DNA from 2 places in the Ensifer sp. 22460 genome. Region 1 is predicted to be linked to the other one. Evidence: riboswitches for the same ligand, from Rfam matches in the RefSeq annotation. Region 1 holds a riboswitch; the other holds the start of a gene.
The links. A riboswitch is a leader RNA that binds a small molecule or an ion and turns the genes downstream of it on or off. The one in region 1 is predicted to bind S-adenosylmethionine.
Positions count from the first base shown of each region.

Region 1 (11,469 bases):
GGCGCTGCTCGCCTCCTCGTGCCCGGACTGGCGCAGGAGCAGAAGGGGAACATGGCCCGCGCGTGAGCGAACATGCAGGCGCCGGCTCTCGCTGAGCGCAAGAGCTGCGGGATTGCCGCGAATTTCCAGGATGACGGCACAGAAGCTCGGGACGGAAAGCGCCGCCTCGGCGATCCAGAGCGCGTCCTTCACCGTGCGCGGCAGGCTGAAGACGAGGCCGCGGACATCGAGCCCATAGGCCTTGAGACCCAATCCATAGGGCAGGCCCGCCTCGTTGGAAGCCATCGACTGGCTGATCCAGAGAACCGGAGCTGCCGGCTCGCCTTTTTCCAGGCGCGCCTGCTGGCAGAGCACGCTGAGTGCCGCGGCAAAACCGGCGGCAGCGCCGGCATCGCGCGTCTCGGCATTGCGGATTTCCGTCATGCCTTCGAGCGGTAGGCCGCCTTCGAGAAGCGTGTCCAGATCCGCAACCCCGAGCGCAAGCGCCCGACGGCCAGGCTCATCTTCCTCGCGCTGACGGAAGCCGCCGGGATCGGCCGCCTTGGCGGCGCGCACGACGCCCGGAAGCCGACGGTTTTCGATCCTGGCTATGGTCTCTCGGAGCGAAAGTACCGTCTCCCGCTCCACGGCTTTGTCGGCCATGACGGTCAACTCCCATCATAAATGTTCATGTTATGTTCTATTAGATTCCAGAGCTTCCTAAATGAGTCAACAGCCAATTCTAAGAATTTATTCCTGTCCCCATGCCCGCGGAATTCAACACTCGAAAAACACTGGCAAAATCGCTATATGGAGGGCAACAAGGAGTGCCTATGGCCCGCATTGACCAGACCGATGATTGGCGGGAACGCCACGCACCGACGCTTACCACTTTTGAACAGCTCGCACTGGAAGCCTACGGCCACCTGCCGCAGGAATTCCGCCAGCTGACGACCGACCTCATCATCGAAGTTGCCGACTTCCCGAGCGACGACATTTTCGAGGACATGGCACTGGAAACGCCTTTCGACCTGCTCGGCCTTTTCGAGGGCCGTGGCATCAGCGAGCGCTTCACCATGGAAACCGGCCAGTTTCCAAACCGCATCACCCTCTATCGCCGCCCGATCATCGACTATTGGGCTGAGAACGAGGAGACGCTGGGTGACATCATCACCCATGTCCTGATCCATGAGATCGGCCATCACTTCGGCCTTTCCGACGACGACATGGAGCGGATCGAAGCCAGCGTCGAGCACGTCGGCGGCTAACCCGTTTTATCTGCCCCTCATCCGCCTGCCGGCACCTTCTCCCCGCAAGCGGGGCGAAGGAGACTCGCGGTACCGTTCGCATCCCAATCGGAGCACGGGTTAACCGATACCAGAAAACAGGCCTCACACGCCGATTGCGAGCATCAACCGCGTCCCCTCGCCCCGCCTGCGGGGAGAGGGTTAGGGTGAGGGGCAAACTTGCACGACGGCAAACAGCCTCGACTACTGTTCCGACAGCTTGATATCCGGGGTGTAATCCTTGCCCTCGACCTCCTTGAACACCGCCTGGCCGCACTGCATGTGCTGCGTATCGGCGTTGAAGGCATAGGTGGGCGAGCCGTGCAGGCTCCAGCCCTGGTTCAGCGCTGCCGTCACCTTGTGACAGAAGGAAGCGTCGTCGGGACCGGTCAGGAAGCGATAGAGTTTCAAGATCTTGTCTTTCGTTTTTCGATGAGATCCGCCTTGGCGGCGAGCATCACGGCCTGATCGAGGTGCAGCCGCTCGACCATCCGTCCGTTGAGATTGATGACGCCCTTGCCGGCGTTTTCCGAGAGCGCAAAGGCAGCGATGATCGCGCGCGCCTCGTCGACAGCGATCTGCTCTACGCCGAAACGTTCGTTCGCCGGGCCGATCTGGGCCGGGTGGATCAGCATCTTGCCGTCATAGCCCATGTCGCGGCCCTGCCGGCATTCCTCGTCGAATCCATCAGCGTCGCGAAAATCGTTGAACACGGCGTCGATGACGTCGAGCCCGCCGCCGCGCGCCGCCAGCAGGATCTGCATCAGCCAGGGGATCAGATAGGGACGGCCGGGGCGATCCGGAACGCCGGTGTCCTTGCGCAGGTCGTTGAGACCAACGACGAAACAATCGAGCCGGCCGCCGAAGGTGCGGCCGGTCTCGGCGATAAGAGGCGCGTTGATGACACCGCGCGGCGTCTCGATCATCGCCCAGAGACGCAGCGTCTCCGGCGCATCGTTTTCGGCCAGCCAGTCGGCCGCCGCCTGGATATCCGCCGGGCTTTCGACCTTCGGCAGAAGAATGGCGTCGGGCTTCGCCGCAAGCACCGCGGCGAGATCGTCCTGGCCAAAGCCGGAACCGAGCGCATTGATGCGGATGACGATCTCACAATCCGGCCGGTTCATCGTCAGATGCCGAACCAGCGCCTCGCGTGCTTCCATCTTGCGCTCAGGCGCAACCGCATCCTCGAGATCGAAGATCGCGGCATCGGTCGCGAGTTCAGCGACCTTGGCAAGCGCGCGGGCATTGTCGGCCGGCACCGATAGCACCGAGCGACGCAGGCGCACCGGGTGATGTTCGATCGATTTGCTCATGTTTCAGTTGTGCCCGCCTTTGCCTCGTTCCGCAAGACGAGGCGAACCGCCGCACCCCTTTCGCAAAGCCGCCTCTTGCAAGTGCGGGGAGGAGCCCCCACATCGCCATCAGAAAGGTGACGATTATGCAAAGCATTCGCTCTGTTCTCTTCACGGCCGCAGCCCTGACCATCACGTTTGCGGCCTTCGTTCTGACCGCCTCGCTGGCGCTGGCACTGGCCGGCATCGCCGCCGTCGTCGTGATCGGCAGCGCGATTGCCGCCCGGCTGAACCTCAGGCCGGCCCGCGCCACCGCCCGTCCGGCCGCCGCCGCTGCCGCCCACGGCCAGCGCGAGATGCGCATCTGGAACGACGGTCGCGGCACGATCATCGACCTCTGATCCCGGCGATCGTAGTGATCCGCAATCGGGCCGATCCGTAATCGGCTCGAAGCCTTTTGCTGTTTCTCGAGAGCTGCCATTCAGCCGGCTGCGAAATTTTTCCATCCCCGTGTCGGATCGATCGCTCCATGTCCGTCCTTGAGGCAGGCCAGCACGGTCCTGGCTCTTCGAACAGGATGGAGAACGACATGGACACTGAGACGCAGCAAACCGAAACGAAGCAGCCGGCACCGGTCCTGAACGGGCTTCTGCCCTATCTTCAGGTCGATGGCGCCGCCAAGGCATCCGAATTCTACCAGCGCGCCTTCGGCGCCAAGGAGGTCAACCGGCATCCGCTCGACGAGCAGGGCCGGACGATGCACATCCATCTCTACGTCAACGGCAGCTCGCTGATGCTGGCGGATGCCTATCCGGAATATGGCCATCCGCTGGAAAAGCCGCAGGCCTTTACCTTGACGCTCACCGTCGAGGACATCGATGCCTGGTGGGACCGCGCCGTTGCCGCCGGCGCCGAGGTGGTGATGCCGATCGAGGTGATGTTCTGGGGCGACCGCTACGGCCAGCTCCGCGATCCCTTCGGCGTTCTCTGGGCCATGAACAGCCCGGTGAAGGCAGGCTGAGGGCTTCCCGACAATCGAAATCCGGACGAAGCTTTCACGGGCGGGCATTTTCACCCGCCCGGCGGAGCGTGTTTGGATAGATTTTCCTTCATTTCGGCGCAAAACTCATCTAAACGCTAGCGCAACATTCTTCTGAAATCGAAGGCCTGAAGTTATGGAAAAATTCGTCAAGCTCACCGGTGTCGCCGCCCCCCTCCCCGTCGTCAACATCGACACGGACATGATCATTCCGAAGGATTACCTGAAGACGATCAAGCGCACCGGCCTAGGCAAGGGTCTTTTCGCCGAAGCCCGCTACAATGAGGATGGCTCGGTCAACCCGGACTTCGTGCTCAACAAACCCGCCTACCAGAACGCCAAGATCCTGGTTGCCGGCGACAACTTCGGCTGCGGCTCCTCGCGCGAGCATGCCCCCTGGGCGCTGCTCGACTTCGGCGTCCGCTGCGTGATCTCCACGTCCTTTGCCGACATCTTCTACAACAACTGTTTTAAGAACGGCATTCTGCCGATCGTCGTCAGCCAGGCCGACCTCGACAAGCTGATGGACGACGCTTCGCGCGGCTCCAACGCCATCCTCTCGGTCGACCTGGAATCCCAGGAAATCACCGGCCCGGACGGCGGCTCGGTCAAGTTCGAGGTCGATGCCTTCAAGCGCCACTGCCTGCTGAACGGCCTCGACGATATCGGCCTGACGCTGGAAAAGGCAACCGCGATCGACAGCTTCGAGAAGACGGTCGGCGCCTCGCGCCCCTGGGCTTAAAGCGAGACATGGCGCGCAAGCTCATCTCTTCGGGTTCGCCCTTCGAAAAGACGGCAGGCTATTCGCGTGCCGTCGCGATGGGCGACTGGTGCTTCGTCTCCGGCACGACCGGCTACGACTATGCCACCATGACCATGCCCGAAACGGTGGAAGAGCAGGCGCGCAATTGCCTGAAGACGATCGAGGGCGCACTGAAGGAAGCGGGCTTCTCGCTTAAAGACGTGGTGCGCAATCACTACTACGTCACCGATGCCAGCTTCGCCGACCGGGTGTTCCCGATCTTCGGCGAAGTCTTCGGCGAGATCCGTCCGGCCGCAACCATGATCGTCTGCGATCTGATCCGCCCGGAAATGCTGATCGAGATCGAAGTCACCGCCCTCCGCGGCTGAGACCGAGCTTTTCTGCTCACGCCATCTCTTCTCAAATCGATTCCGATTTTGGCCAATATGCGATAGTCCATGGACACCGCCTGCTAGACCTATGCTGAACCGGAAGACGATTATGCAATTCGAAGGCACCGCAGATTACATCGCCGACAAGGACCTGATGATCGCCGTCAATGCTGCGATCCGGCTGGAGCGGCCGCTGCTCGTCAAGGGTGAACCCGGCACCGGCAAGACCGAGCTTGCCCGCCAGATTGCCGCTGCCCTTGGCCTCGATCTGATCGAATGGAGCGTCAAGTCGACGACCAAGGCGCAGCAGGGCCTTTACGAGTATGATGCCGTGTCGCGCCTGCGCGACAGCCAACTCGGCGACGAGCGCGTCAACGAGGTCAGGAACTATATCCGCAAGGGCAAGCTCTGGCAGGCCTTCGAGGCCGACCGTCGCGTGGTGCTTCTGATCGACGAGATCGACAAGGCCGACATCGAGTTTCCGAACGACCTCTTGCAGGAACTCGACCGCATGGAATTCCATGTCTACGAGACCGGCGAGATGATCGGCGCCCGTCACCGGCCGATCGTCATCATCACCTCCAACAACGAGAAGGAACTGCCGGACGCCTTCCTGCGTCGCTGCTTCTTCCACTATATCCGCTTCCCCGATGCCGAAACGCTCGCGCGCATCGTCGAGGTGCACTATCCCGGCATCCGCAAAACGCTGCTATCTGCGGCCCTTGCCGCCTTCTACGACATCCGCCAGGTGCCGGGCCTCAAGAAGAAGCCGTCCACCTCCGAAGCGCTCGACTGGATCCGCCTGCTTGTCGCCGACGAGGTCGATCCGGCCGACCTCCGCGTCGACGCCAAGACCATGCTGCCGAAGCTGCACGGGGCGCTGTTGAAGAACGAGCAGGACGTGCATCTCTTCGAGCGCCTGGCCTTCATGGCGCGCCGCGACGGATGAGGCCGGACGCCCACAAGGTCCTGATCTACGCCACCTGGCAGGACCACCTGCTGGTCTTCGACGAGCCGGACTTTCCCGAAATCGAGTTGCAGGTACCCGGCGGCACGATGGAGCCGGGCGAAAGCCCTGAAGCTGCCGCCTTGCGGGAATTCGTGGAAGAGACCGGGTTGACGCCATCGCGGGCCCTCACCCATCTCGTCACGAAGGACTACTCCTTCCGGAAGGAAGGCCAGACCATCTGCCATCGCCGGCACTATTTTCATGTCGCCCTTGCCGGCGAGCAACAGAAAACCTGGCTGCACCATGAAATGACGCCCTTTGGCGGTGGTGCGCCGATCCGCTTTCGCTTCTTCTGGCTCGGCTTAGACGAGGCTAGCCGTCGGCTCGGATACGGCATGCAGGACGGCCTAGATTATCTTCACACGCACGGAAGTTGCCCCTCACCCTAGCCCTCTCCCCGCAGCCGGGGAGAGGGGACGGAAATGGCGACGGTCGCCGCGAGACAATGATGTCCGGGCTTCTTTCTGGAACGGAAATGATCGGCCCCTGGGAGGCGCGAGCGGGTGCCACAAGCTCCCTTCTCCCCGCCTGCGGGGAGAAGGTCGCGGCAGCGGGATGAGGGGCCGCCCGACCGCCCGAATCGTTTTTCTTGACCCCCGCGCCCCAGTCGCGCTATCAAATTCCTCGTGGTGATTTGGCCGGCCGGCTTGCAGCCACGTTAAACAAGTCGCTAAAGGGCCGAGGAAAGTTGGATTTCCGAGGACCGGTCGCGATCAATCGCCGCCGGTTTTTTTGTATTGATCGAGTGGAAGCCCATGCCCATCAAGATTCCCGATACGCTGCCCGCTTTCGAAACCCTCGTGCATGAGGGTGTGCGGGTGATGACCGAGACCGTGGCGATCCGTCAGGATATCCGCCCGCTCCAGATCGGGCTCCTGAACCTCATGCCGAACAAGATCAAGACCGAGATCCAGATGGCGCGCCTGATCGGCGCCTCGCCGCTGCAGGTGGAATTGTCGCTGGTACGCATCGGCGCCCACCGGGCGAAGAACACCTCGGAAGATCACCTGCTTTCTTTCTACGAGACCTGGGACGAGGTGAAGGGCCGCAAGTTCGACGGCTTCATCATCACCGGCGCGCCGGTCGAGACGCTCGAATACGAGGACGTCACCTATTGGGACGAATTGAAGCGCATCCTCGATTGGACGGAGACCAACGTGCATTCGACGCTCAATGTCTGCTGGGGGGCGATGGCGGCGATCTACCATTTCCACGACGTGCCGAAGTATCCGCTGAACGAGAAGGCCTTTGGCGTCTACCGCCACCAGAACCTCAATCGCTCGTCGGTCTATCTCAACGGCTTCTCCGACGACTTCGCCGTCCCCGTCTCGCGTTGGACCGAGGTCAGGCGTGCCGACATCGACAAGGTGCCCAGCCTCGAAATCCTGATGGAATCGAAGGAGATGGGCGTCTGCCTCGTGCACGAGAAAAAGGGCAACCGGCTCTACATGTTCAACCACGTGGAGTATGATTCGACCTCGCTGTCGGACGAATATTTTCGCGACGTGGACGCAGGCGTGCCGATCAAGATGCCGCACGACTATTTCCCGCACAACGATTCGACCCTGCCGCCGCAGAACCGCTGGCGCAGCCATGCGCACCTCTTCTTCGGCAACTGGATCAACGAGATGTACCAGACGACGCCCTATGATCTCGCAGAGATCGGCACCGGAGAAAGCCAGGACTGACCGATGTTCATCCCCTTCTTCCTCGAACTCAAAGCGGCGAAAGTTCCGGTGACGCTCCGGGAATTCCTGTCGCTGATCGAGGGGATGGAGGCGGGCATCGCCACATTCGATGTCGAAGCCTTCTACTTCCTGGCGCGCACGGCGCTGGTGAAGGACGAGCGCCATATCGACCGCTTCGACCGGGTGTTCCAGCACTGCTTCTCCGGGCTCGAGGCGGTCAATCCCATGGAGACGGGCGAAGAGGCCGTCATCCCCGAGGACTGGCTGCGCAAGCTCGCCGAAAAACACCTGACCGAGGAAGAAAAGCGCCTGATCGAATCCCTCGGGGGCTTCGACAAGCTGATGGAGACCCTGCGCCAACGGCTTCGGGAGCAGCAAGGCCGGCATCAGGGCGGCTCGAAATGGATCGGCACCGCCGGCACCTCCCCCTTCGGCGCCTATGGCTACAATCCCGAAGGGGTCAGGATCGGCCAGGACCAGTCGCGCCACCGCCGCGCCGTCAAGGTCTGGGACCGGCGCGAGTTCAGGGATTATGACGACACGGTCGAACTCGGCACCCGCAACATCAAGGTGGCGCTGAAAAGGCTCAGGCGCTGGGTGCGCCAGGGGGCGGCTGACGAACTCGACCTTTCCGGCACGATCCGTGCCACCGCCGAGCACGGCTATCTCGACGTGGTGACGCGGCCCGAACGCCGCAATGCGGTCAAGCTGCTGATGTTCTTCGATATCGGCGGCTCGATGGACGATCACATCCGCATCGTCGAGGAACTGTTTTCAGCCGCCCGCGGCGAGTTCCGCCATATGGAGCATTTCTACTTCCACAACTGTGTCTATGAGGGTCTGTGGAAGGACAATCGTCGCCGCCGCGTCGACATCACCCGCACCACCGAAGTGCTGCGCACCTATGGCGGCGACTATCGCGCCATCTTCGTCGGCGACGCGTCGATGAGCCCCTATGAGATCAGCCATCCCGGCGGCTCGGTCGAACATTGGAACGACGAGGCAGGCGCACTCTGGCTTTCGCGCATGACAGCGCATTTTCCGCGTTCGATCTGGATCAATCCCGTGCCCGAACAGCACTGGGGCTACACCCAGTCGATCGGCATGGTGAAGAGCCTGTTCGAGGGGCGGATGTTCCCTTTGACGCTCGCCGGCCTGCAGGATGCCACCAAGCAGCTATCGCGCTGACATGACCGCAGAGAGGTCGCTGTAGCACCTTGAATAGCTAGACGTTTTTGCCCTCAGGCCAGAGACGAAGCAAGGCCCCATTTAGTATGATTTTCCGGTTGCCGTGCCTTTGGAAATGACGCAGGTTGCTGCGGTCGCGAAGAGGGAGCCAGCGGTGAACATGCATCAGAACACGGAAATCTTCGGCCATCTGCCGTCCGGCGAGCCGGTCCATCGTATGGTGCTCTCCGGTGGCGGCCTCACCGCCCATGTCTTGACCTGGGGCTCGGTGATCCAGGACCTGCGCCTGGAAGGCCATGAGCCGCCATTGGTGCTCGGTTTCGCCGATCTCGAAAGCTATCTCGCCCATTCGCCCTATCTCGGCGCGACACCGGGGCGCTGCGCCAACCGGATCGCCGACGGGCGCTTCACGCTCGACGGTGAGACCTACCAGCTCGAACTGAACGAGAAGGGTGTCACCCACCTGCACGGCGGCAGCGACAATATCGGCAAGCGCAACTGGACGATCGTCCGCCAGACGCCTGATAGCGTGACGCTCACCATTACCGATCCGGATGGACGCGCCGGCTATCCCGGCAACTGCAAGGTCACTTGCACCTACGCGCTGAAGCCCGGCGGCGTCTTGAGCGTCGTCTACGAGAGCGAGACCGACCGGCCGACGCTCGCCAATGTCTGCCAGCACAGCTACTTCAATCTCGACGGCACTGTCGACGCGCTCGGACACGACATCATGATCGCCGCCGACCACTACCTGCCGACCAACGAACGCCAGGTGCCGACGGGCGAGATCCGTGCGGTCGAGGGCACCGCCTTCGATCTCCGCGAAATGACGTCGATGCGTCGCCAGACCGAAGGTGAACGCATCAGCTACGACCACAATTTCTGCCTTTCGAACGAGCCCATGGCGAAACATTCGGTGGCGCTTGCCCGCAGCATCAATTCCGGCGTCACGCTCGAAGTGCTGACGACCGAGCCTGGTGTGCAGCTCTATACCGGCGCAAAGCTCGACATCCCCGTCCCCGGCCTCGAGGGACGCCGCTACGGCGCATTTGCCGGTTTCTGCCTGGAAACGCAGATCTGGCCGGACGCCATCAACCATGCCGGCTTCCCGAACGCGGTACTGCGCACCGGTGAGATCCGCCGGCAGGAGACGGACTACGTCTTCATGAAGAGCTGAGTGGCGCGCGGGCGTCGACGATCTCTAGCGACAAGGGAAGGGACGGCGAACGTTCCAAGGACCGTCGTGCTGTCCGATCGCCGACAGGTGTTCGCATGGCGAAGCATCCGGTTGCGAAGCGCAATGCGCCTGACGGCGGATGCCGTTCATTTCCAAAATAACAGTGAAATGAAGTGGTTGGGAGAAATTGGAGCGGGTGAGGCGATTCGAACGCCCGACCCCAACCTTGGCAAGGTTGTGCTCTACCCCTGAGCTACACCCGCTCATAAACCGCGGTCCGGGGGTAGTCGGTGGACCGTGGCGTCGCTGTCTTGCGGCGACGGGCGGTATATGGCCTAAGCGATTTTGGAATGCAACAGGGAAATGACGAGAAATCGAATATTTTTTTGGAGACCCCTCGCGAAGCCCGGAAATGCCGCGTTTTCGGCCGCTGCCGCCGCCTGTGAGATTGCGCGGCCACCGGCTTCTCCCCTAAAGCAGAGGCGAAACGAATGCCCAAGGGATGAGAATCATGAGTGAATCACAGCCGAAGACCGCCGAAGACCTCTTTCATTTTCTCGACGGACTTGGGATCGAGCATAAAACCAAGAGCCACGAGCCGGTGTTCACCGTCGCCGAATCGGTGGCGCTGCGTGACGAGATCCCTGGCGGCCACACGAAAAACCTTTTCGTGAAGGACAAGAAGGACAACTATTTCCTGCTCACCGTCGAGGAACACGCGACGGTGGACCTGAAGACCGTTCACCAGGTGATCGGTGCGGCAAGCAAGGTGTCCTTCGGCAAGCCGGAGAAGCTGATGGAATATCTGGGCGTCATTCCAGGTGCCGTGACCGCCTTCGGCGCGATCAATGACACCGAGGGCAACGTCAAGATGATCCTCGACGAGGAGCTGATGAAGTTCGACGTCGTCAACTGCCATCCGCTCTCCAATGACGCGACGACCTCGATTGCATCCAGCGATCTGCTGCGCTTCATGGAAGCGACCGGACACGAACCGCTTGTCTTGAAAGTCACGGCCTGACATACGATCTTTGGCGCGAATGCAGTAAGCTGGCAGACGAGCCGGCGAGGAGAGAAGAATGACGGGCAGCGACAATCCCTATGCAGGGTCTTTCGGCACTCAGATGACGGCTTCGGCCTCTTTCGGTCAGCCGGCGCCGGCGGCCGCGTCGGACGGTGACCTGATCAAGGAAACCACCACTGCCAACTTCACCAAGGACGTGCTCGACGCCTCCAGGCAGCAGCCGGTTCTCGTCGATTTCTGGGCGCCCTGGTGCGGCCCCTGCAAGCAGCTGACCCCCGTCATCGAAAAGGTGGTCACGGAAGCCGCAGGCCGCGTCAAACTCGTGAAGATGAACATCGACGATCATCCCTCGATCGCCGGACAGCTCGGCATCCAGTCGATCCCCGCCGTCATCGCCTTCGTCGGCGGGCGTCCGGTCGATGGCTTCATGGGCGCGGTGCCGGAAAGCCAGATCAAGCAATTCATCGAAAAGATCGCCGGTCCGGCCGTCGACGACAGCAAGGCCGAGATCGAAGCGGTTCTCGCCGATGCCAAGGCGCTCATCGACGCCGGTGACGCCCAGAACGCCGCCGGCCTCTACGGCGCCGTGCTTCAGGCCGACCCCGAAAACGTCGTGGCGATCGCCGGCATGGTCGATTGCATGATCGCGCTCG
Region 1 is NZ_JBQENZ010000009.1:66,348-77,816, reverse strand. Features, by position in the region: gene ACTJKM_RS13515 (ImuA family protein) at 1-642, opposite strand, end outside; gene ACTJKM_RS13510 (metallopeptidase family protein) at 813-1,247, shown strand; gene ACTJKM_RS13505 (DUF1737 domain-containing protein) at 1,470-1,676, opposite strand; gene ACTJKM_RS13500 (HpcH/HpaI aldolase/citrate lyase family protein) at 1,673-2,578, opposite strand; gene ACTJKM_RS13495 (hypothetical protein) at 2,704-2,958, shown strand; gene ACTJKM_RS13490 (VOC family protein) at 3,147-3,578, shown strand; gene leuD (3-isopropylmalate dehydratase small subunit) at 3,733-4,338, shown strand; gene ACTJKM_RS13480 (RidA family protein) at 4,347-4,727, shown strand; gene ACTJKM_RS13475 (AAA family ATPase) at 4,840-5,679, shown strand; gene ACTJKM_RS13470 (NUDIX hydrolase) at 5,676-6,128, shown strand; SAM riboswitch at 6,356-6,433, shown strand; gene metA (homoserine O-acetyltransferase MetA) at 6,495-7,427, shown strand; gene ACTJKM_RS13460 (vWA domain-containing protein) at 7,431-8,615, shown strand; gene ACTJKM_RS13455 (aldose epimerase family protein) at 8,776-9,792, shown strand; tRNA gene ACTJKM_RS13450 (tRNA-Gly) at 9,981-10,055, opposite strand; gene ACTJKM_RS13445 (prolyl-tRNA synthetase associated domain-containing protein) at 10,304-10,813, shown strand; gene trxA (thioredoxin) at 10,872-11,469, shown strand, end outside.

Region 2 (11,469 bases), on a different contig from region 1:
GCTTCCCGCCTGGGACCGCCTGCTTGCCGCCTATATCGCCTATTCGGCGGCCAGAGGCATCGACCTCCATATCGGCCGCCGCGTGCACCGGCTGTTCCGGCAAGCGGGTGTCGAGGCGATTTCGGTCGATGCCGTTGCGCATGTCTACCCGCCCGGTCACGACCGCCGGCCGATCCTCAGAGACTTCATCAACAATGTGCGTGACGGCCTGATCGGTGAAGGCTTCATCGACCGCGACGATCTCGACGACGACCTCATGGCGCTGGATCGGCACCTCGCCGACCCGTCCGTCCTCGTCACCTCGCACCTGTTCTTCCGGCTGACTGGCCGGGTGCCCGAAACACTTGTCATGAAGGCCTGAAGCGGCCTCTTGATCGCTCTGCAATCAATTCAGCTAGAGCGTCCTTTGTGCTCCGAACGCACGGCGCTCTAGGCGGCAGCACCGGCGCGACGGTGCGCCAGGCGTTCGCCGACGATGATCAGCAGACCGGCCGCAAAGATCAGGCCGGCGCCGGCAAAGACGTTCGCCGCCGGCACATCGCCCCAGATCAGGAAACCGAGACCGAAGGCCCAAACGAGCGAGGTGTATTCGAACGGCGCGATCACCGAGATCGGCGCCCGACGCATGCCCTCGAACAGCGCGTACTGGGCGATGCCGGCAATCACGCCGGTGCCTGCCATCAGTGCGACGTCGAAGAGCGCCGGCGGCGTCCAGAAGAAGCCGACCGCAAGCCCGGTCATCGCGATGAAGAAGACGTTTGAGATGGTCATCTGCACCAAGGTCGTTTCCTGCAGCGCGGTCTTGCGCAGCATGACGGTGCCGATCGCCCAGAAGACGGCGGCGGTGAGCGCCAGGAACACCGGCAGCGACAGCTTCATGCCGGTGCCGAGCGGGTCACAGGCGATGAGCACGCCGACGAAGCCGATGAAAACGGCGAACCAGCGGATCGGCGGCACGTCTTCCTTCAGGATCGGCACGGCAAGCAGCGTCACGATGATCGGCGCTGCATAGTAGAGCGTCGTCATCTCCGCGAGGCCAAGATCGCGCGCCGCGTTGAAATAGGAAAGCCAGGCCGCGAGCAGCAGCAGGTTGCGCACGAAGAGCGGCTTGATCACCGGAGATGAGATGGCGCTGCGCACCAGCTTGCCGCGGCCGATGACGAGGCAAAGCACGAGAATGGTGATGCTGCGGGTAAACAGGATCTGCCAGACCGAATAGCCGACGACGAGCCATTTGACCGACGCATCCTGCAACGAGAACAGGAAATAGGAAAACGTCGTCATGACGATGCCTGACAGTACGGTCTTGTTCATGGGAGGCCTCGATCGCGCCGGCGGGAGAGAAGCGGCAGCGTCCCGTCTGATAGCGCGGCCGCGACACACGCGGAAGAGGCATTCCCACGGACACGTGTGGCGATTTCTTGCGGGTAGATTCCGGTACTATCGGGCGCCACGCTTGATGGAGATCAAGAGCGGACGCTTGCGCGGCTGGTAGAAGACGGCGATAACGGCCACAAAACCAGGTTCAACGACATGCAGCCGCTCACCTTCGCCCTCGCCGCCCTGATCCTGCTCGCAACGCCGGGGCCGACAAACACGCTGCTCTGGCTGTCCGGCGCCTCTGCCGGTTTCCGCCGTTCGCTGCCGTTGCTCACCGGCGAGCTCGGCGGTTATCTCGCCGTCATCATCCCGGCCGTAGCACTATTGGCGCCATTCCTTGCCGCCCATCCGCAGCTCGGCCTTGCGCTCAGGCTCGTCGCCGCCTGCTGGGTTCTCTACCTCGCCTATGCGCTCTGGACCACCGATGCCGAGCGCAGCGAAGGTGTCGTCATCTCCATCCGCCAGGTCTTCGTTACGACGCTGCTCAATCCGAAGGCGCTGATCGTCGCCCTGGTGCTCTTGCCACAGACTGGACTGGCCGCCGTCTGGCCCTGGATCGCCGGCTTCTCGCTGCTGGTCGTCGCCGCCGGATCGACCTGGATCGGCGCCGGCGCCATGCTGGTGCAGATGTCGACGGGCTTGTCGGTCTCGCATCTGCCGCGACGGATTGCTGCCGTTTGTCTCACCCTTTTTTCGGTGGGCATCGCCGGCAGCGCGATCGCGGCCATGCACTGAGACCCCCCGGAGACAGAAAGGTCTCGGGGGTTCAATGCGCTCACGAGACCGATTGCTGCGTCACGCAGCAACAGCCGCTTCGCCGAGTTCCTCTGCCAGTGCCACACCGATCAATTGTTGCCAACCGTCGCGCCGGTATTCGAGCTTGTCGAGCCCGTCGAGGAAGGCAACCTGTTCGGTGAAGACGAGGCGCGTACCGTTGCCTTCCGGCTGAATGTCGACGGTCGCGACGGACGCCGAGATCCTCTTGTCGTTCTCAGCCATCGTGTAAGCAAAGATGATCCGGCGGTTCTCGACGATGTCGAGATAGACGGTGTCGTCATGATAGATCGTTTCGCCGTCCTGGCTGAAGCGACCGCTCTCGCGACCGCCGACGCGGAAGTCATGGCTGAATTCGGCCACCGGCCCGTCAGCACTGACGAACCAACGTTCCTTCGCGGCCGGCTCGGAGAAAGCCCTGAACACCTGTCCCGGCGTCGCCTTGAAGCTGCGCTCGATGGTGAAGCTCGCATGTTCCACGGATCTGTCGGTCATGTTCTCTCTCCTCTGATGTTCGAAAACCGCTGGCCTTTGCCTAACTGGTTTCATATAAAAACTGCTCTAATTTTGAAAGCAGTTGCACGATAGCTTCACTGATGCGATAATGCAAGCGGTTTTGAAGAGGTGCCAATGAAGGACGACATTCGCTCGGGTTGCCCGATCAATCTTTCGCTCGAAGTGTTCGGCGACAAATGGAGCCTGCTGATCATTCGCGACATGATCTTCGGCGGTAAACGGCACTTCCGGGAATTGCTGCGTTCCCAGGAGGGCATCTCGTCCAACATCCTGGCGGATCGGCTGAAGATGCTGGTCGAGCAGGGCATGCTGACCAAGGCGGACGACCCCACGCACAAGCAGAAGGCGATCTACAGTCTCACGGAGATGACGATCGCGCTGGTGCCGATCATGGCCCAGCTCGGCGCCTGGGGGCGGCGCTATCTGCCGGTCAGCGAAGAGCTCAGTATTCGCGCCGAGCAGATGGAAAACGGCGGTCCGGAACTCTGGGACCGCTTCATGGACGAGTTGCGACACGATCATCTCGGCGCGCTGCTCGATGGTCCGCCGCGGGTGCGCGCTACACTGCAGGCAGCCTATGAAGAGGTGGTGGCAAGAAAGGCACGCGAAAAGGCGACGGCCTGAGGCTATACGAACAGGCACTTCATCCGCTCAGAGCCCGATCACAGACAGCATGACGAAGGTCGCGAACAGCACGAAATGAGTCATGCCCTCAATGGCGTTGGTCTGGCCGTCGTTGAGGTTGATCGCGGCCACGATCAAAGTGACCGCCACCATCACCGTCTGCACCGGCGACATGGCCATCAGGAAGGGCTGGCCGGTATAGAGCGCGATCGCCTCCATGACCGGCACCGTCAGGATCACCGTCGAAAGCGATGCCCCGAGCGCGATGTTGACGACCGCCTGCATGCGGTTGGCGAGTGCCGCCCGCATCGCGGTCATGACTTCCGGCGAGGCAGAGATCACGGCAACGACGATGGCGGTCACCGCCGGCGGGGCGCCGCTCCCCTTCAGGCCCGAGGTCAGCAGCGACGACATCACTTCCGCCAGCACGCCGATCAACACGATGCCAAGGATCAGTATCACGATCGACGGCAGCACCGGCTGATCCGGCCCACCCTGTATCGCGCTCCCCTCGCCCTTCGCCTTCGGATAGCTGTAGCTGAAGAAGTAGCTGTGCACCCCCACCTGCATGCGCAGGAACAGGGCATAGAGGGTGATCATCGCGCCGATGGTGAAGGCCGAATAGAGATGCCATCTCGCCGCCGGCACGAACTCCGGAACGACCATCGAGATGCCCATCGCCGTCAGAATCATGACGCTGTAGGTGCGGGCGGAATCGTCGTTATAGGGCTGCTCTCCATGTTTCAGGCCACCAAGCAGGGCGGCGAGGCCCAGGATGCCGTTGATATCGAGCATGACGGCCGCATAGATCGTGTCGCGCACGAGCGTCGGCGAGGTCTCGCTGGTCATCATGATCGCCAGCACGACGACCTCGACCAAGACCGCCGAGAGCGTCAGGATCATCGTGCCATAGGGATCGCCGACCTTGGACGCCAGCACCTCGGCATGGTGCGACACGCGCAGCGAGGCGAGCACGATCGCCACCACGAGACCGGCGGCACCGAGAAGCGTTGCCAGGCGCCCCATTTCGAGAAGCTCATGCTCCAGCGCGATCCCGGCAATCGCCGCAGCGAGGGCCACGAACAGCAGACGCTCCGATCTCATGCGCGCCAACAAACGTTCCCTCCGATGAAAGCCTGTCCTGCCCGTCACGCGAACTATAGGGGCCGCCGCCCCCAAAGCAAATGACGGAGAAAGGACTATTTTCCTTCGGATTCTTTACCGGTACTTCGCGTTTCGATAGTGTGGTGTCGAACAAACCCAGCAAGTGGCCGCCTGTTCGGCCCGGACCTTTCGCATGTTGTCTCACGGCACGATCTGGCACGCCATCGATGCATTGGCCGAGCGCAATCAGCTCTCGCCTTCCGGTCTCGCCCGCCGCGCCGGGCTCGACCCCACCTCCTTCAACAAGTCCAAGCGCCACTCTGCCGACGGGCGGGAACGCTGGCCTTCGACGGAATCGATCGCCAAGGTGCTCGAGGCGACCGGCGCCACGATGGACCAGTTCACCAGCCTGTTGAGCCCGAATGACACTCAGGCCACCCCGGCGACTGCAAGTGCCGCGATCCCGCTGATCGGCTTCGCCCAGGCGGGTGCCGGCGGCTTCTTCGACGACGGCGGTTTTCCGGCCGGCCAGGGCTGGGACGTGATCGACTTTCCAACAGTGGCGGAACGCCGGACGGGCATCTACGCGCTTGAGGTGCAGGGCGATAGCATGCTGCCACTGTACCGCGACGGCGACACCCTGATCGTCGATCCGGGGGCGCAGGTTCGGCGCGGCGACCGCGTCGTGGTCAAGACACGCGAAGGCGAGGTCATGGCGAAGGTCCTGACACGCCAGACGCCGCGCACGATCGAACTCCTTTCCCTCAACCCGGAGCACCCGAACCGGGGCTTCGAGATCAGCCAGATCGAATGGATCGCCCGGATCATCTGGGCCAGCCAATAGGACGTTCTTCCTGATGCGGCAGCATTTATACTCCCTTGCCGGCGGCATCGCCGCGATCGCGCTTTTCACCGGCATCCTCTACGCGGGTGCAGCCGCCATTCGCGACCGCGAGAGTGCCGCCACGCCGGACTTCGTCCTCGAAACGCCCGACATGACGGAAATCGAGCCGGCGCCGGATGACGCCGAAACGGATGATAACGTACCGCTCGACTTGGGAACACCGACCGACGGCACCGCGCAGCCCGGTGCGGTTACGACCGGCGATCAACCGCAGACGTCGACGACGGAAAACGCCGCACGCGCCATCGAGCCGCAACAATTCGGTCTGCCCGACACCGTCACCGGCGCGCCGCTCGAACGCGCGGAGCCGCGTGCCCCGCTGTCAGAGCCGGAGAAGCAAGCGAAGGCGACCGCCGGGCCGACCATCCTCTATCGCCCCGTGGCGATCGCCGCCGGTGTGATCCAGTTCGACAAGCTCACGCTGCAGATCGATGGCATCGAGCCCGAGCAGGCAGAGAGAACCTGCGAAACCGGGGGGAAGAGTTGGCCCTGCGGCATCGTCGCACGGACGGCCTTCAGAAACTTGCTGCGCGCACGCGCGGTCAGCTGCGACATGCCCGAGGGGAGCGCCGGCGCATCGGCCACCGCTTCCTGCTCGCTCGGCGGGCAGGATCTCGCAACCTGGCTCGTCGACAACGGCTGGGCGACGCCGGTACCCGGCTCGCCGCTCAAGACGCGGGCCGACGCTGCGCGCCAGGCGAAGCTCGGCTTCTATGGCGAAGATCCGCGCGACCTCAGTCACACGCCGATGACGTTCGACGACCCAACCCTCGGCACCGGGATGGACGAGCCGCAGCCAGACTTGTAAACAGCCGCGGCAATTCCCAGCTCTCAACCGTCCAGATCATCTCATTACATCGTTGAAACAGTGAGATGATCCAACTCTTTGAAACTCTGCAATCCGGATGGACACCGCTTCACGCCGTTCCCGGAATTGCGCTACCGCCGGAAAGACCCATGCTGCCAAGCCTCAGCCACCACGAAGCGCTCATCTATGTCATGGTGATGATGTCGGCGGTCGACCGCGAGATGAGCGACGACGAATTCACCCGCATCGGCCGGCTGGTGCAGTTCCTGCCGGTCTTCGAGGGATTCGACGAGGACCAGCTCGTCCATATCGGCCACGAATGCTCCGCCCAGCTCGCGGCTCCCGAGGGGTTGGACATCGCGCTGGAAATCGTGCGCGAGGCGCTTCCGGAAAAGTTCCATGAGACGGCCTATGCACTTGCCGTCGAGATCGCCGCCGCGGACCAGCGCATTCGCAACGAAGAGATCCGGCTGTTGCAATTGCTGCGCGACCGCCTCGGTCTCGACAAGCTCACCTGCGCCGCCATCGAACGAGGGGCGCTTGCTCGCTTCCGCCGGTAGCTCATCATTTCCTGGCGTTCACGCCAAGCTGTCTACAGCGCTGCGCGTCTTATCAGACGCGCAAAGGTCGCTGTAGCACTTTGAATTGCTGCATGTTTTTGACCTTTGATCGGGTACGATTAAAGGAAACATGCAGTGGGCGCTCAATAGATGCCGTTGGGGAAGTAGCGCAGGTAGATTTCCTCGAGCCGGCCGCTGCGCGAAAGCGCCAGCAGCGCGTGGTCGATCGCCTGGGTCAGCGCCGGTTCGGATTTGCGGTTCATGATCGTCAGGCCTTCACCGAGAAAGCGTTGCGAGAAATAGGCACCATCGACGAGTGCGCAGCAGCCCCCGGCAGTCGTGCCTGAGATCCAGAAGGAAAGCTGCAAACCGTCGGAAAAGACCGCCGGCACCTCACCCTTCTGCAGTGCCGTGAGCATGGCATCGCGATCTGGGAAGACCTTGGCCCCGATACTCGGGAAGAACGCCTTGAACATGGCCTCATGGGTGGTGCCCGCCACGACACCGACCGTTTTTTTCCTGAGGTCCTTCGGACCCGTCACGGCGCCGGCCGCCTTGGTGTTGATGGCCAAGCGGGCCGGAAGCCGCATGAAGGCGCGCGAGAAGCCGAAGCGCTGGCGCAGTTCCGGGCCGACGGCGATACCGGCGGCAACCGCTTCGCCCTGCCCCTGCTCCAGCGCCGGCAGCAGTTCCGCATAGGTCACTGCCTGGATCTGGCATTTGGCTTCGATGTCGAGCTCGCGGCAGATCTCGCGCACGAGATCGACGTGAAAACCGGAGAGCTTGCCGGACTGATCGATGAAGTTGAACGGCGGAAAGTCGACCGTCGTCAGGAAGCGCAAGCGCGCAAGGCCCGTGAGATCGGGCTTGGCGATGCGTTCGCGCGCATCGAACAGAATGGGCAGGTCCCTGGGCTGGGCCGCAAGCGGCGTTGCGATCAGGGACGCGCAGAGAGCGAACAGGGAAAGAAATCTCATGGGCAGCGGGCCGGCACGGTTCTTGTCTCAGGGGCGGCGCTTGGAACCGCGGGATGATTCATCGAGCGGTAAAGTAACCGTCCGCAAGGCAACTGGCCATAGGTCTCGCTCGAACGAGGCAAAAGAGGCTTCAGGAAGGATTGGAGCGGGTGATCGGGATCGAACCGACGACATCAAGCTTGGGAAGCTGGCGTTCTACCACTGAACTACACCCGCGATGCCTGCGAAATTTCCCGAACCGGGACGATCTGTCAAGGACCCTTGCGCGGTATCGCACGAGGGTCCCGTGCAAAATCCCTACTCGGCGCGGAAATGTTTCGAAAGCTTCAGGCCCTGGGCCTGGTAGTTGGAGCCGACGCCGAGGCCGTAGAGACCGTCAGGACGCTCCAACATGTGTTCATAGATCAGGCGGCCGACGATCTGGCCATGTTCGAGGATGAACGGCACCTCGTGGCTGCGCACTTCCAGAACGGCGCGGCTACCGCTGCCACCGGCAGAGGCATGGCCGAAGCCGGGATCGAAGAAGCCGGCATAGTGCACGCGAAACTCGCCCACCAGCGGATCGAACGGCGTCATCTCGGCCGCGTAAAGCGGCGGCACATGCACCGCTTCGCGCGAGACGAGGATGTAGAACTCGTCCGGATCGAGGATCAGCTCGTCGCGTCCGCGGCTGTAGAGCGGCTCCCAGAAATCGAAGATCTTGTGCTGCGCCTTCTTGTCGACGTCGATGACCGCGGTGTGGTGTTTGCCACGGTAGCCGATCAGACCCTCCGGACCGGTGCCCTTGAGGTCGATCGACAGCGCAATGCCGCCGCCGCTGACATTCGGGCGTTCGCTCGCCACCAGCACGTCGCTTTCATGCAGCGCCAGCAGCTCCTGTTCGGAGAGCAGCGACTGGCCCATGCGGAAGCGGATCTGCGACAGGCGCGAACCACGGCGCACGACGATCGGGAAGGTGCGCGGGCTGATTTCGAGATAGAGCGGACCGCTATAGCCGGCAGGAATCTTGTCGAACTCCTGGGCGCGGTCGGTGATCACGCGGGTGAAGATGTCGAGGCGGCCGGTCGAGCTTTTCGGATTGGCCGAGGCCGACATGCCCGCAGGCAGCGCCAGGCTCTCCATCAACGGCACGATGTACACGCAGCCGGTTTCAAGCACGGCACCGTCGGTGAGATCGACGACATGCAGCTTCAGCCGGTCGAGCTTGTCGGCGACGAGGTGGGACGGGCCGGGCATGAAGCTCGCGCGGACGCGGAAAGCCTTGGCGCCAAGGCGCAGGTCGAGGCTTGCCGGCTGGATCTGATCGTCATCCAGCGGCCTCTCGCTCTTCAGGCGCCCCGTTTCGAGCAGCGCGGCAATCGCGCGGTCGGCCAAAATCCCAGTATCGCGGGCCATTGCAGTCCTCTTTCCAGTTGCGAGACAAAACCAAACTCCGGGAATTGACGCAAGCGCACCCTAGCAGTATTGAAGCTTTATCCCGTGGTGATTTGGCCGGTCGGCTTGCAGCCACGTTAAACAAGTAGCTAAAAAGGCCGGGTGTCAAACCGGCTCGTTTTTGCGGCCGGTTTTTTTGTTTTTGAAGGTGATCGTCACATGAGCAAAAACTGGCGCCCGGCAACCCAACTCGTCCACGGCGGAACCACCCGCTCCCAGCATGGCGAGACGTCCGAGGCGATCTTCCTCACCCAGGGCTTCGTTTACGAGACATCCGAGGCGGCAGAAGCGCGTTTCAAGGGCGAGACCGAAGGCTTCATCTATGCCCGCTACGGCAGCCCGACCAACGACATGTTCGAAAAGCGCATGTGCATGCTGGAAGGCGCCGAAGACGCGCGGGCCACGGCTTCGGGCATGGCTGCCGTTTCTGCAGCAATCCTCTGCCAGCTGAAGGCCGGCGATCATATCGTTGCCGCCCGTGCGCTGTTCGGTTCCTGCCGCTGGGTGGTCGAAACGCTGGCGCCGAAATACGGCATCGAATGCACCTTGGTCGATGGACGCGATCTCGCCAACTGGGAAAAGGCGATCCAGAAGAACACCAAGGTCTTCTTCCTGGAAAGCCCGACCAACCCGACCCTCGAAGTCATCGACATTGCCGGTGTGGCCAAGCTCGCCAACCAGATCGGCGCCAAGGTCGTCGTCGACAACGTCTTTGCGACGCCACTCTTCCAGAAGCCGCTGGAACTCGGCGCCCATATCGTCGTCTATTCCGCCACCAAGCATATCGATGGCCAGGGCCGCTGCCTCGGCGGCGTCGTGCTTGCTGACAAGGAATGGATCAACGAGAACCTGCACGACTACTTCCGTCATACCGGCCCGGCCATGTCGCCGTTCAATGCCTGGACGCTGCTGAAGGGTATCGAAACCCTGCCGCTGCGCGTGCGCCAGCAGACGGAAACCGCACGCCGCGTCGCCGACTTCCTGGCTGAGCAGCCGCAGGTGGCGAAGGTCATCTACCCCGGCCGCAAGGATCACCCGCAGGCCGACATCATCGCCAAGCAGATGACCGGCGGCTCCACCCTCGTCGCGTTTGAACTGAAGGGCGGCAAGGATGCGGCCTTCGCGCTGCAGAACGCACTGGAGATCGTCCGCATCTCTAACAACCTCGGCGACAGCAAGAGCCTGATCACCCATCCGGCAACGACGACGCACAAGAACCTGACCGACGAGGCCCGCGAAGAGCTGGGCATTTCCGCCGGCACGGTGCGTTTCTCGGCCGGCATCGAAGACAGCGAGGATGTCGTCGAGGATTTCGCCCGCGCGCTTAGGGCCGTCAAAGCCTGAGGCAACGAAAAGATACGGCCGCCACGACAGGCGGCGGCCGTCGACCCCTCGTGGCGCTCATGCAGCGGGCGCCCCGCCATCCAATATGGCTTCACCAGCGGGATCGAGCGGGTTCGAACAGCCGATCCGGATACCCGCAAGCCCTTGCCCCAGAATGGGTATGCACAATCTTGCCGTTATTCTTGACGAAACCATCTTGCTGTAGAATACCCTGAAAGACCGAAGCAAGGTGTTGCCCATGTATCGCGCTTTGACCCGCGACATAGAAGTTACGGTGGAGCCGTACTATCTCGAAGAGCAGTCGGACCCCGATGACGGCCGCTATGTCTGGGGCTATCGCATTGTCATCTCAAACCATTCGGACGCAGCCGTGCGGTTGATGACCCGCTACTGGCATATCACAGATGAGAATGGGCAGGTCGATGAGGTCAGCGGTCCCGGCGTGATCGGCGAACAGCCGCTGCTCAACCCCGGCGACACCTATGAGTATTCGTCCGGCTGCCCGCTGGATACGCCGTCGGGCGTAATGTTCGGCCATTACAGTATGGAAGCGGAAGGCGGAGAGACCTTCAACGTGGCCATCCCCGCCTTCTCACTCGATTCACCCGGGCTCGTGCGTACCCTGAACTAGCTTGATCCGGAGTGGCGCCGGCTACTGCGGACGCACTTCGCTTGCCTCGAAACGATAGGTCGTCGAGCAGAATTCGCAGGTGACCTTCACGGCCCCCTCCTCGATGGTGCTTTCGATATCATCAGCGTCCAGATTGGCGAGCACCGAACGCAGCTTCTCGCGCGAGCAGCTGCAACGGTCAAAGACCGCCTGCGGCTCATAGACGCGAACGCCGCGCTCGTGAAACAGCCGGTAGAGCAAGCGTTCGGTTCCGACCATCGGGTCGGTCAGCTCGTCGGTGTCGATCGTCTCGACCATCACCTTGGCTTCCGCCCAGAGATCGTCATCCTCGAAGACGCCTTCCCCGTCATCGCCATCGCCGCCGGAAAGATCAGGCTGGCGCATGCGCTCCGGCGCTTCCGGCAGGAACTGCG
Region 2 is NZ_JBQENZ010000025.1:649-12,117, reverse strand. Features, by position in the region: gene ACTJKM_RS26370 (methyltransferase domain-containing protein) at 1-361, shown strand, start outside; gene ACTJKM_RS26365 (DMT family transporter) at 430-1,314, opposite strand; gene ACTJKM_RS26360 (LysE family translocator) at 1,534-2,115, shown strand; gene ACTJKM_RS26355 (SRPBCC family protein) at 2,176-2,649, opposite strand; gene ACTJKM_RS26350 (winged helix-turn-helix transcriptional regulator) at 2,785-3,294, shown strand; gene ACTJKM_RS26345 (calcium:proton antiporter) at 3,322-4,410, opposite strand; gene ACTJKM_RS26340 (S24 family peptidase) at 4,592-5,242, shown strand; gene ACTJKM_RS26335 (thermonuclease family protein) at 5,256-6,110, shown strand; gene ACTJKM_RS26330 (tellurite resistance TerB family protein) at 6,260-6,670, shown strand; gene ACTJKM_RS26325 (transporter substrate-binding domain-containing protein) at 6,814-7,647, opposite strand; tRNA gene ACTJKM_RS26320 (tRNA-Gly) at 7,789-7,863, opposite strand; gene ACTJKM_RS26315 (2'-deoxycytidine 5'-triphosphate deaminase) at 7,945-9,042, opposite strand; SAM riboswitch at 9,117-9,195, shown strand; gene ACTJKM_RS26310 (O-succinylhomoserine sulfhydrylase) at 9,241-10,425, shown strand; gene apaG (Co2+/Mg2+ efflux protein ApaG) at 10,664-11,056, shown strand; gene ACTJKM_RS26300 (Hsp33 family molecular chaperone) at 11,078-11,469, opposite strand, start outside.
Region 2: linked by a shared signal. The riboswitch ahead of ACTJKM_RS26310 (O-succinylhomoserine sulfhydrylase) and the one ahead of metA (homoserine O-acetyltransferase MetA) in region 1 are both predicted to bind S-adenosylmethionine.